One region of the 'Nostoc azollae' 0708 genome, then DNA from elsewhere that is predicted to be linked to it. Evidence: riboswitches for the same ligand, from Rfam matches in the RefSeq annotation. Region 1 holds a riboswitch; the other holds the start of a gene.
The links. Region 1 has a riboswitch for cyclic di-AMP ahead of AAZO_RS21815 (universal stress protein). Riboswitches for the same ligand answer to the same signal wherever they lie in the genome.

Region 2: it holds a riboswitch for cyclic di-AMP, as region 1 does, so the genes downstream of both, AAZO_RS06310 (glycosyltransferase) here and AAZO_RS21815 (universal stress protein) in region 1, are expected to answer to the same signal.

The regions. Positions count from the first base shown of each region.
Region 1 covers NC_014248.1:4,673,080-4,677,299, forward strand. The annotation lists gene AAZO_RS44205 (Uma2 family endonuclease) at 1-84, shown strand, start outside; partial or broken gene AAZO_RS31850 (element excision factor XisI family protein) at 482-636, opposite strand; gene rnc (ribonuclease III) at 863-1,546, shown strand; cyclic di-AMP (ydaO/yuaA leader) riboswitch at 2,229-2,345, shown strand; gene AAZO_RS21815 (universal stress protein) at 2,463-3,152, shown strand; partial or broken gene AAZO_RS44210 (IS1634 family transposase) at 3,585-4,220, opposite strand, start outside.
Region 2 covers NC_014248.1:1,386,476-1,390,695, forward strand. The annotation lists gene AAZO_RS06310 (glycosyltransferase) at 328-1,608, opposite strand; cyclic di-AMP (ydaO/yuaA leader) riboswitch at 1,770-1,948, opposite strand; gene ilvA (threonine ammonia-lyase, biosynthetic) at 2,031-3,542, opposite strand.

The DNA.
Region 1 (4,220 bases):
TTATTAAAGGAACTTGCACAACTCATAGGGAATACAGTAACTTTACAATCTCAATCTCCCATTACCATACCACCAAAAAGCTAATCAGAACCAGATTTTTCCATAGTTAAAACTCGAGATGATGATTATTGGTCATCTCACCCTTAAGGCTCAGATATCTTGTTAGTTATAGAAGTCGCACACTCTTGTATTAAATATGATCAATAAATAAAAATACCACCTTTGTGTAAAAGCAGTAATCTTTGATCATTGGATCTTTAACTTATTAGATAAGTACTGAGAATGCTACAGTGAACTTTATCAAAGTTACCCTGTTGATTTCGGATATGCAATCAAACGAATTGTGTTACCGAATCAGATTATATCTTTACATACTTTCCTGATTTATAGCTTGATTCAAGTAGGGTTTCTCCTGTAATCTAACAGATTAGATCCCCAACTTTTTGAAGCAGTCAGGAATATGGGAAAATAATATCTAGAATTAACCAACTGCAAAACCTGTATATTGTCTCACCAAAGGTTCATGGAAAGCTAAAACAATTATTCTCTTGGTACTTCTAATTTAACTAATTCATCTGCTATACCAATTTCAGTTCCATCATGTTGTATCCAGATTTTGCCAACAGATAATGGCAGAGAATTTAAAAGTTTTGGACAATTTGTTGATATGGTTGTCAAAGAAGGTAAAATTATCAGACAAAATCAGGATTTTTTTTTTACCATTAGACAAACTACCTGCCTGAATTTGTTTTAATAAAACCATTTGATTGAATTAAATGGCTTATGATAAACGCATTTTGCAGTTTTTTCATATTTAGAGAAAATGAACTATTGCCATTAATACAAAAGATAAAATACCAAAATGCACAAACTTCTCACCTTCAATAGAGAGAAACTCCTGTGTCAAGCACTCACCCATCGTTCCTATGTCAACGAAAACCCAGGAGAAGGAGAACACAACGAACGCTTAGAATTTCTCGGTGATGCTATTCTAAACTTCATCAGTGGACAATATCTCTATCGTCGTTATCCCCAAAAAGGAGAAGACGAATTAACTCGTCGTCGTTCGGCCTTAGTAGAAGAAAAACAACTAGCAAAATTTGCAATTGAAGTAGGTTTAGACTTTAGAATGCGATTAGGGAAAGGCGCTATTAGAGATGGAGGTTTTCAAAACCCTAACTTACTCAGTAGTACCTTTGAAGCAGTGATTGGTGCTTATTATTTAGATAACAACTGTGAAGTTGAACCAATTCGCACCATTATAGAACCACTATTTGATTCCGTATCAGAAGATATTATAGAACCTCGCTCAAATGTAGATTCAAAAAATCGTTTTCAAGAATGGGTACAAAAAGAAATTGGTGCAAATCCTCCAAAATATGTAACAGAACAAATAGGGGGACCATCTCACGCACCAGAATTTATAGCTAGAGTATTAGTAGATGGTAAAGAATACGGAGAAGCGAAAGGAAAAAACAAGAAGGAAGCGGAAAAAGCTGCTGCTGAAGATGCAATAGCAAAGTTAAAAAACCAAGGATTGTTTTAAGACAATTAACGGCACACTCACAACCATGATTTAGAGTGTATCAGATGAAATAATGTGGTAGTCATTTTAAAGAAATTGGAATTCTTGAATTATGGTTATTTACTAACAAATTGAGCGTGTAGACAATGTATCTAAAAATTGTTTTTAGGTTTTTAGAATCATCATTATCAACAAATGATAGTTAATGATAAACTCATCGGAATTGAGGATTTACAAAATTTGCGGATATACAACATAGGGATATGCTATTATTCTGTTCGTCCTGATTATAATTATCCTTTATATCCCCTACACTTTCACAGGTACAATCCTAGCGTTCAATGTAACCTACAAATCAGTCAGCATTGTGCATTTTCACCAGGTAAAAAAGTTTGAATGCTGAAATTTATGACAAAAACTGGAAAAAGCAACTATTAAGCTGCATTCTACAACCAGAACCTGAAGATTTTTAAACTTGACTTTACCTCAAGCTAATGGAATAGTATTATTATCTATAGGAGTCCTATTTGAGTCTTGATAGCTTACGTGGCGTAGCCATACAAAATTCAGTACAAGTGAATCCTCTAAAACCCTTTTGCCTCTTGCCTTTTACCTTTTGCCTACCTACACAAGTAAATATGGCTTACGCCACGCTGCGCTATCAGTAATCAAGTCGGATTCCTATAGTGGGTAGCCTAATTCAAATTCATGAAAGCTGAATTTGAAGCGGAGGAACCAATGTTTGGGGCTAATCTTAATTGAGAGACACCTTCCAGTCTTAGCCCGTCAGCTAACTCCGTCGGCAATGGAAGGAACCTCCAAAACCTTGGCTGTAATACCAGTTGTTGTTGGGGTTTCCTTAATCAATTTTAGATTTTAGACGGATGATTTTGGATTTCCGATAAATCTAATAAAATCTAAAGTCAATAATCTCAAATTGTCATCCCTGCTTCTCATTGATGATTCGTTTCAAGGGAGAGAAGTTAAAGCTGTGAGAATTAAGCCATTCTTAGCAAGATTACAAAGTGCCATTGGTCGCTATGACCTAATGGAGCAAATGATACTAATACCTGATCCTCAAAAATGCGTTAGTGAAAAAGATTTGCAAGCAAAGTCCATCAATTTAGTTGTTGGCTATAATGCTTCACCTAATAGTCATACAGCCTTAGATATTGCTTTTTGTATTGCTCATCAAACCAATTTAGCTACGAATATTCAAGTTAATGTCAAGGCTGTATATGTATTAGAAGAACAACCAAGCAGTTATTCTGATCATAACTTAAGTATGCCCCAAAAGCAGCTTGCCGTAGAGTATCCAACTTGTGATGTACCCCAATCAAGAACACTGGTATTAACTCAATCAAAACCCCAGTTAATGACCACTTCAATACCAGATCAAGCAGATAAAATTCTTTGGCAAGCCAAAAACTTAGCCCAAGAATGGCAGAGTTATTTTAAATCTCATCTGCGGTTTGGCAACTTAGGTACTGAGTTGAAAAAAGTCGTGGAATTAGAAGCTGCTGATGTTCTGGTGTTAGGTTGTCAATCTAGCCATCATCCTTTGATTGATAGTTTAGGTAGTGATTTTCCTTGTGCTGTGTTGGGTATACCCAGTTGTCTTGATTAATCACGAAATAATTGCAGACATAGATTTTTAATCCCAATACACAAATAATAATACTTGTCGGTTAGGGGGGAAAGAGAATAAAAAACCTTTACCCTTTGACCATTCTCCAAACCAACTGACAAGTTTCAGATTCGCAAAGTGCTCCGTATTGCTTTCTAAGCCACATTCCGCACTTGAATAAGTAGCATAAATAAACTACATTTACAGGCACTTCAGAACTATAGTTTTTAAAAATCCAGTAGCCATGAAAATATAAATAAATTATGCACGTCAAAGTTCCAGCTTTCTTATTGTGTAAAAAAAGGTAGTTAGACAACAATCTTTAATTTGAATTTCTCAATCACTTATGAAAATACAAGACTATGCAATAGTGAACTAGAGATTTGAAAACTAAGAAAATAAATAATACTTTTGACAAGCTGTAGGTAGGAATTAGAAAATTCGACAAGGTTCCTCTGTTAAGTTCAGAATCCTATGAACTCCTTGTGTAATCAGAAAATGATTCCCTTGAAAACATACGCCAGTTGCTGCCTCTTTCCGAGGAGCTCCCCTAACAAGTCGGGGAACCAGCCCAACCCACTGTCGCTGAAATATTCAACGTACAGTAGGGGATTCTGTAGGTTTATTCAGTTGGTTTTTAACTGTAGCTTTTTGCATCTTTAACGAGATTCTTAATTGTTTTTGTCCCAGATTATAAACCAAAAGACACAATGCCATTAACATCATCATTGTCTCTACTCTTTCTGGATTCTTCACAAAAAGACTATCGGTGAAAAATAACGGGTCTTTGATAAATCTAAATCCTCTTTCTGTTGATTGCTGTTCTCTATATATTCTCAATATTTCTATGGTTTCTAATTCCCTTGTCTCTAAAATATTTGTTGCTAAAATAAATCGACCACAAGAGTTATGATGTTGGGTGATTAACTCCTGACTTTCTATTAGTTTACCTCTTACTTTATACAGTACTGTTTATGCTTTATTTAACGGACCAGTAATTTCTAAGTCCGATATTTTGTGATATTTTAATTTTGATGCCAGTTCTTTAATTTTTAATTCTGCTAAGGA
Region 2 (4,220 bases), 2.1 Mb from region 1:
GCAACTGGCATATCATTACAGTGCGTCAGATGCCGAAAATCTTCTGTTGATATTAAGCATCTGTTGATATTAAGCAATTTATTAGGTCTGACGCACCCTAGAAGAGAGTTGATTGTGACACTTGCGTAGTCCTATGATTAAGTCTTTAATTTGAGCCAAGCCCTCACTGAACCGCCCCCTAACCCCCAATTCTGGGAGGAGAGGAAAAGAATTTTCAAAGTCCCCCATAATTGGGGGATTTAGGGGGCGAAATAGGCTCAAACGAAGATAGATAGGACTTGTGTGTACACGGTAGCTGTAAATAGGGGGTGAGGGGATTAAATCTTCTTAAGCCGCAAGAATCTGAGTTTGGTTTTGATATTGTTCTGCTGCTTGCATCATCAGCCGCAGATAAAGCTGAGATAGTCGAGAACCCACACTATTCCAGCTAAAAGCAATTTCTACCCGTTCGCGTCCAGCTACACCTAACTCGTCACGCCAAGATGGATTAGCAAGTATGCGGTCAATAGCTGCTGCAAAAGCTACGTCGTTTTTGGGAGGGGCGAGTAAACCTGTAACCTCTGGTACAATTGTAAATTGCAACCCACGGACATCACTAGCAACAACGGGAGTCTGACTAGCCATTGCTTCAATAGCCACTAAACCAAAGGGTTCGTAGTGACTAGGAACAACGCAGACATCAGCAGCACTGTAATAGTAAGGGAGGACGCTATGATCTAGGCGACCGGGAAAGATGGTTATATCTTCCAGTCCTAGTTCTGCAACAATGGTGGTAATACGATCGCGTTCCATTCCATCAATGTAACCAGGACAACTACCACCACCAATTACCAGTTTCACCTTTCCCTCATCTCTAAACGTGGACTGGGCAACGGCTTTTACCAGAGTGTCAATTCCTTTACGCTGATCAAAACGCCCAACATAAAAAACCATTTTGGCATCAGGGGTAATTCCTAGCTTTTCCCTAGCCTCTAACCTGGGAAGTCCACCAAATTTCTGAAGATCAGTACCACAGGGAATCATTTCTGTCCGTCCGTTGTAAGAAACTAGTATTCGCAGATGCTTCTGTTCCTGGGGACTGGTAGCAACCACACAGTCTACTGTTTCCAAACAAGCTTGTTCCACTGCTAACCTTTGGATAGCAATCACGGGAATATGACCCACACTTCTGTATTTAACTGCCCCTAGAGAGTGGTAAGTATGCACTTGAATCAGTGGTTGACGTTTTTTCAGTTCCATACCCACCCAAGCAGATAACCAGTAGTTGGTATGCACTATGGGATAATATAATCCTTGCTGCTGTTGGAATTTTTGAAATTCCGCTAGAAATTCTGGTAGATAGTCAAACAAATGATCTCGCCCAATAAACTCTGCAGGCCCAGTGTTTAACCGAATGGTGCGACAGTTGGGATGATGGGGTACTATTGTTGTCTGTCTCGGACAACTGCGACGAGTGAACATATCCATTTGCCAACCCTGTTCAGCCAAAGCCATACCTACTTGATGCACATAAACATTCTGACCCCCAGCTTCCTCTTGACCAATTTTTGCAGATGGATCACCATCAACGGAAATAAGCGCAACCCGATTTTGTGTAGTCTGGAACATAGTTGAGTTTCTCCTCAAGGCAACTAATCCTGCCGCAGACGCTAGAATTGAACTTATAATTATTATTTCCTCAAAGGTCGAGGGCAGGTAAAACGAAGCGCAAAGTTACCAGCCAAGGATACTAACGAGAACAGGACATTACTTGTAATAATGTTGCTCGTTCAGTCTCCTCTCAATGCCGACGAAGTTAGCTGACGGGCTAGAACTGAGAGATGTTCTTCTTGTCTGGATTTTGGATTTCAAATTCCGAAATCTATAAAGATTAGCCCCAAATATGGTTCCTCCGCTTCCAGTTACCCTAATATATAGTTTAGGGATTGGCATTAGGCAGACTGATTAATTATCCTTGACAATATAACAGGTCATTTCCAAGGGGTTAAGGGGTGTATGGAAAAAAAATATGTCATTGATTATACATCCTATTAACCTAAAAACAACTTATAGGCGGTATTTTGGCTTTCATCCCAATAGTGATAACCCAAGGAATCAAGAAATATTTGCCATTCTTCCATTTCATGGGGTGGTACTTGCATTCCGACTACAATCCGCCCATAGTCTGCGCCGTTGTTGCGATAGTGAAATAAGCTAATATTCCAGTCGGGAGACATAGAACCGACAAATTTCATTAATGCACCAGGACGTTCAACAAATTCAAACCGATATAATAATTCATTTTGAGCAAGGGTAGAATGTCCACCGACCATGTGCCGCAGGTGCAATTTTGTTAATTCATCATCGGTTAAATCAATTGTTTTTAAACCACTAGCTTCAAATTTATCAACTATTTTAGCTGCGTCGGCGCGGTTTTCAATTTGCACTCCGACAAATATATGGGCTTCTTTATTGTCAGCAATGCGATAGTTAAATTCTGTTAAATTACGCTCGCCTAAACATTCACAAAACTGGCGCAAACTGCCTAGTTTTTCGGGAATATTCACAGCAAAAATGGCTTCTCGACGTTCCCCAAATTCTGCCCGTTCTGCCACGAAACGCAAGCGCTCAAAGTTCATGTTAGCACCGCAAGCCACGCCGATCAGGGTTTGTTCTTGGATTTGTTCTCGTTCCGCGTAGGCTTTAGCAGCTGCGATCGCTAATGCTCCAGCAGGTTCTAAAATAGAACGGGTATCTTCAAACACATCTTTTATCGCTGCACAGGTAGCATCCGTATCCACCAAAATAATTTCATCCACATATTGCTGACACAACCGGAAGGTTTCTTCCCCCACTTCCCGCACCGCTACCCCATCAGCAAATAAACCCACCTGAGACAACCGCACCCGATGACCCGCTTGAATAGATTGAGACATAGCATCAGCATCGACAGGTTCGACACCGATAATTTTGATTTCGGGACGCAACCGTTTCACATAAGCCGCAATCCCGGAAATTAAACCTCCACCTCCAATAGCCACAAATATTGCATGGATAGGTTGCTGATATTGTCGCAGTATTTCCATGCCGATTGTTCCCTGGCCAGCAATAACGTCAGGATCATCAAAGGGATGTATAAAGGTTAACCCTTTTTCTGCTTCCAATTGCCGGGCGTGGGCGTAAGCATCATCATAGTTATAGCCATGTAGTACAACTTCTCCTCCCCGTGTTTTGACTGCATTGATTTTTACCTGGGGCGTAATCATCGGCATAACGATGATTGCTTTTGTTCCCAAACGACCGGCAGCCAAGGCCACACCTTGGGCATGATTTCCAGCAGAAGCAGCAATCACACCTTGTTTCAGTAAATCTGGTGGTAAGTTGACCATTTTGTTATATGCACCCCGCAGCTTGAAGGAGAAGACAGACTGCATATCTTCCCGCTTCAGCAGCAGTTTGTTATTGATGCGGTTCGAGAGGTTGGGGGCATATTCCAGTGGTGTTTCCTGGGCTACATCATAGACGCGGGCAGTGAGGATTTGTACCAGGTAGTCGCAATACATGGGCTATAGATGCAATTTGGGGTTGGATGTTAATTTTACTCTAGTTGGGTAATTGGGGGGTGGGTTTTTGGGATGGGATGATGGCACTTGTATTAGCCCATATGTTAAAAGTATAATTAGCATCGTTTCAAAGCTATACTTACGTTTATATGATGAGCAATTTGTCCTACACACCCTATTCAGTTACTCAAATTATACTTTACGAGTAAATCACTCATAAATATCTATAATGATAAGTGTAAATCTAGTCTAAATAAAGGCACTGACCTACTGAGTGGATTACAATTTAGCAAACAAGCCAAGTTTCAGTTAAAAGTAATTAATAAAAAGTGTTTAAAAGGAGAATATATATTCTCGCCCTATCTAGAACTACTCCAATCTAAAGGAAGAGGTAAAGAAGCAAGAGTCTTAGCTATTCCAACTGTGCGTGATCGAATTTTTTTGTATGCACTCAAGGAAATTTTATCTCGAATATTTCCAGAATGCATTCCTCAGAAATTAGCTAATACTTGTATATAGGGAATCAGAATATTTGTTAGATTCCTTAGTGAGGAATGTGCATCTGATACTGGTATAATTCGTGCGATAATTGAAAATCTTTATGGTTCTCTTGAGAGAAAAATTTTATTAAAAAAACTAAAATTGAAGAGAAAATCCCGTAAACTTATAGCCCTTATT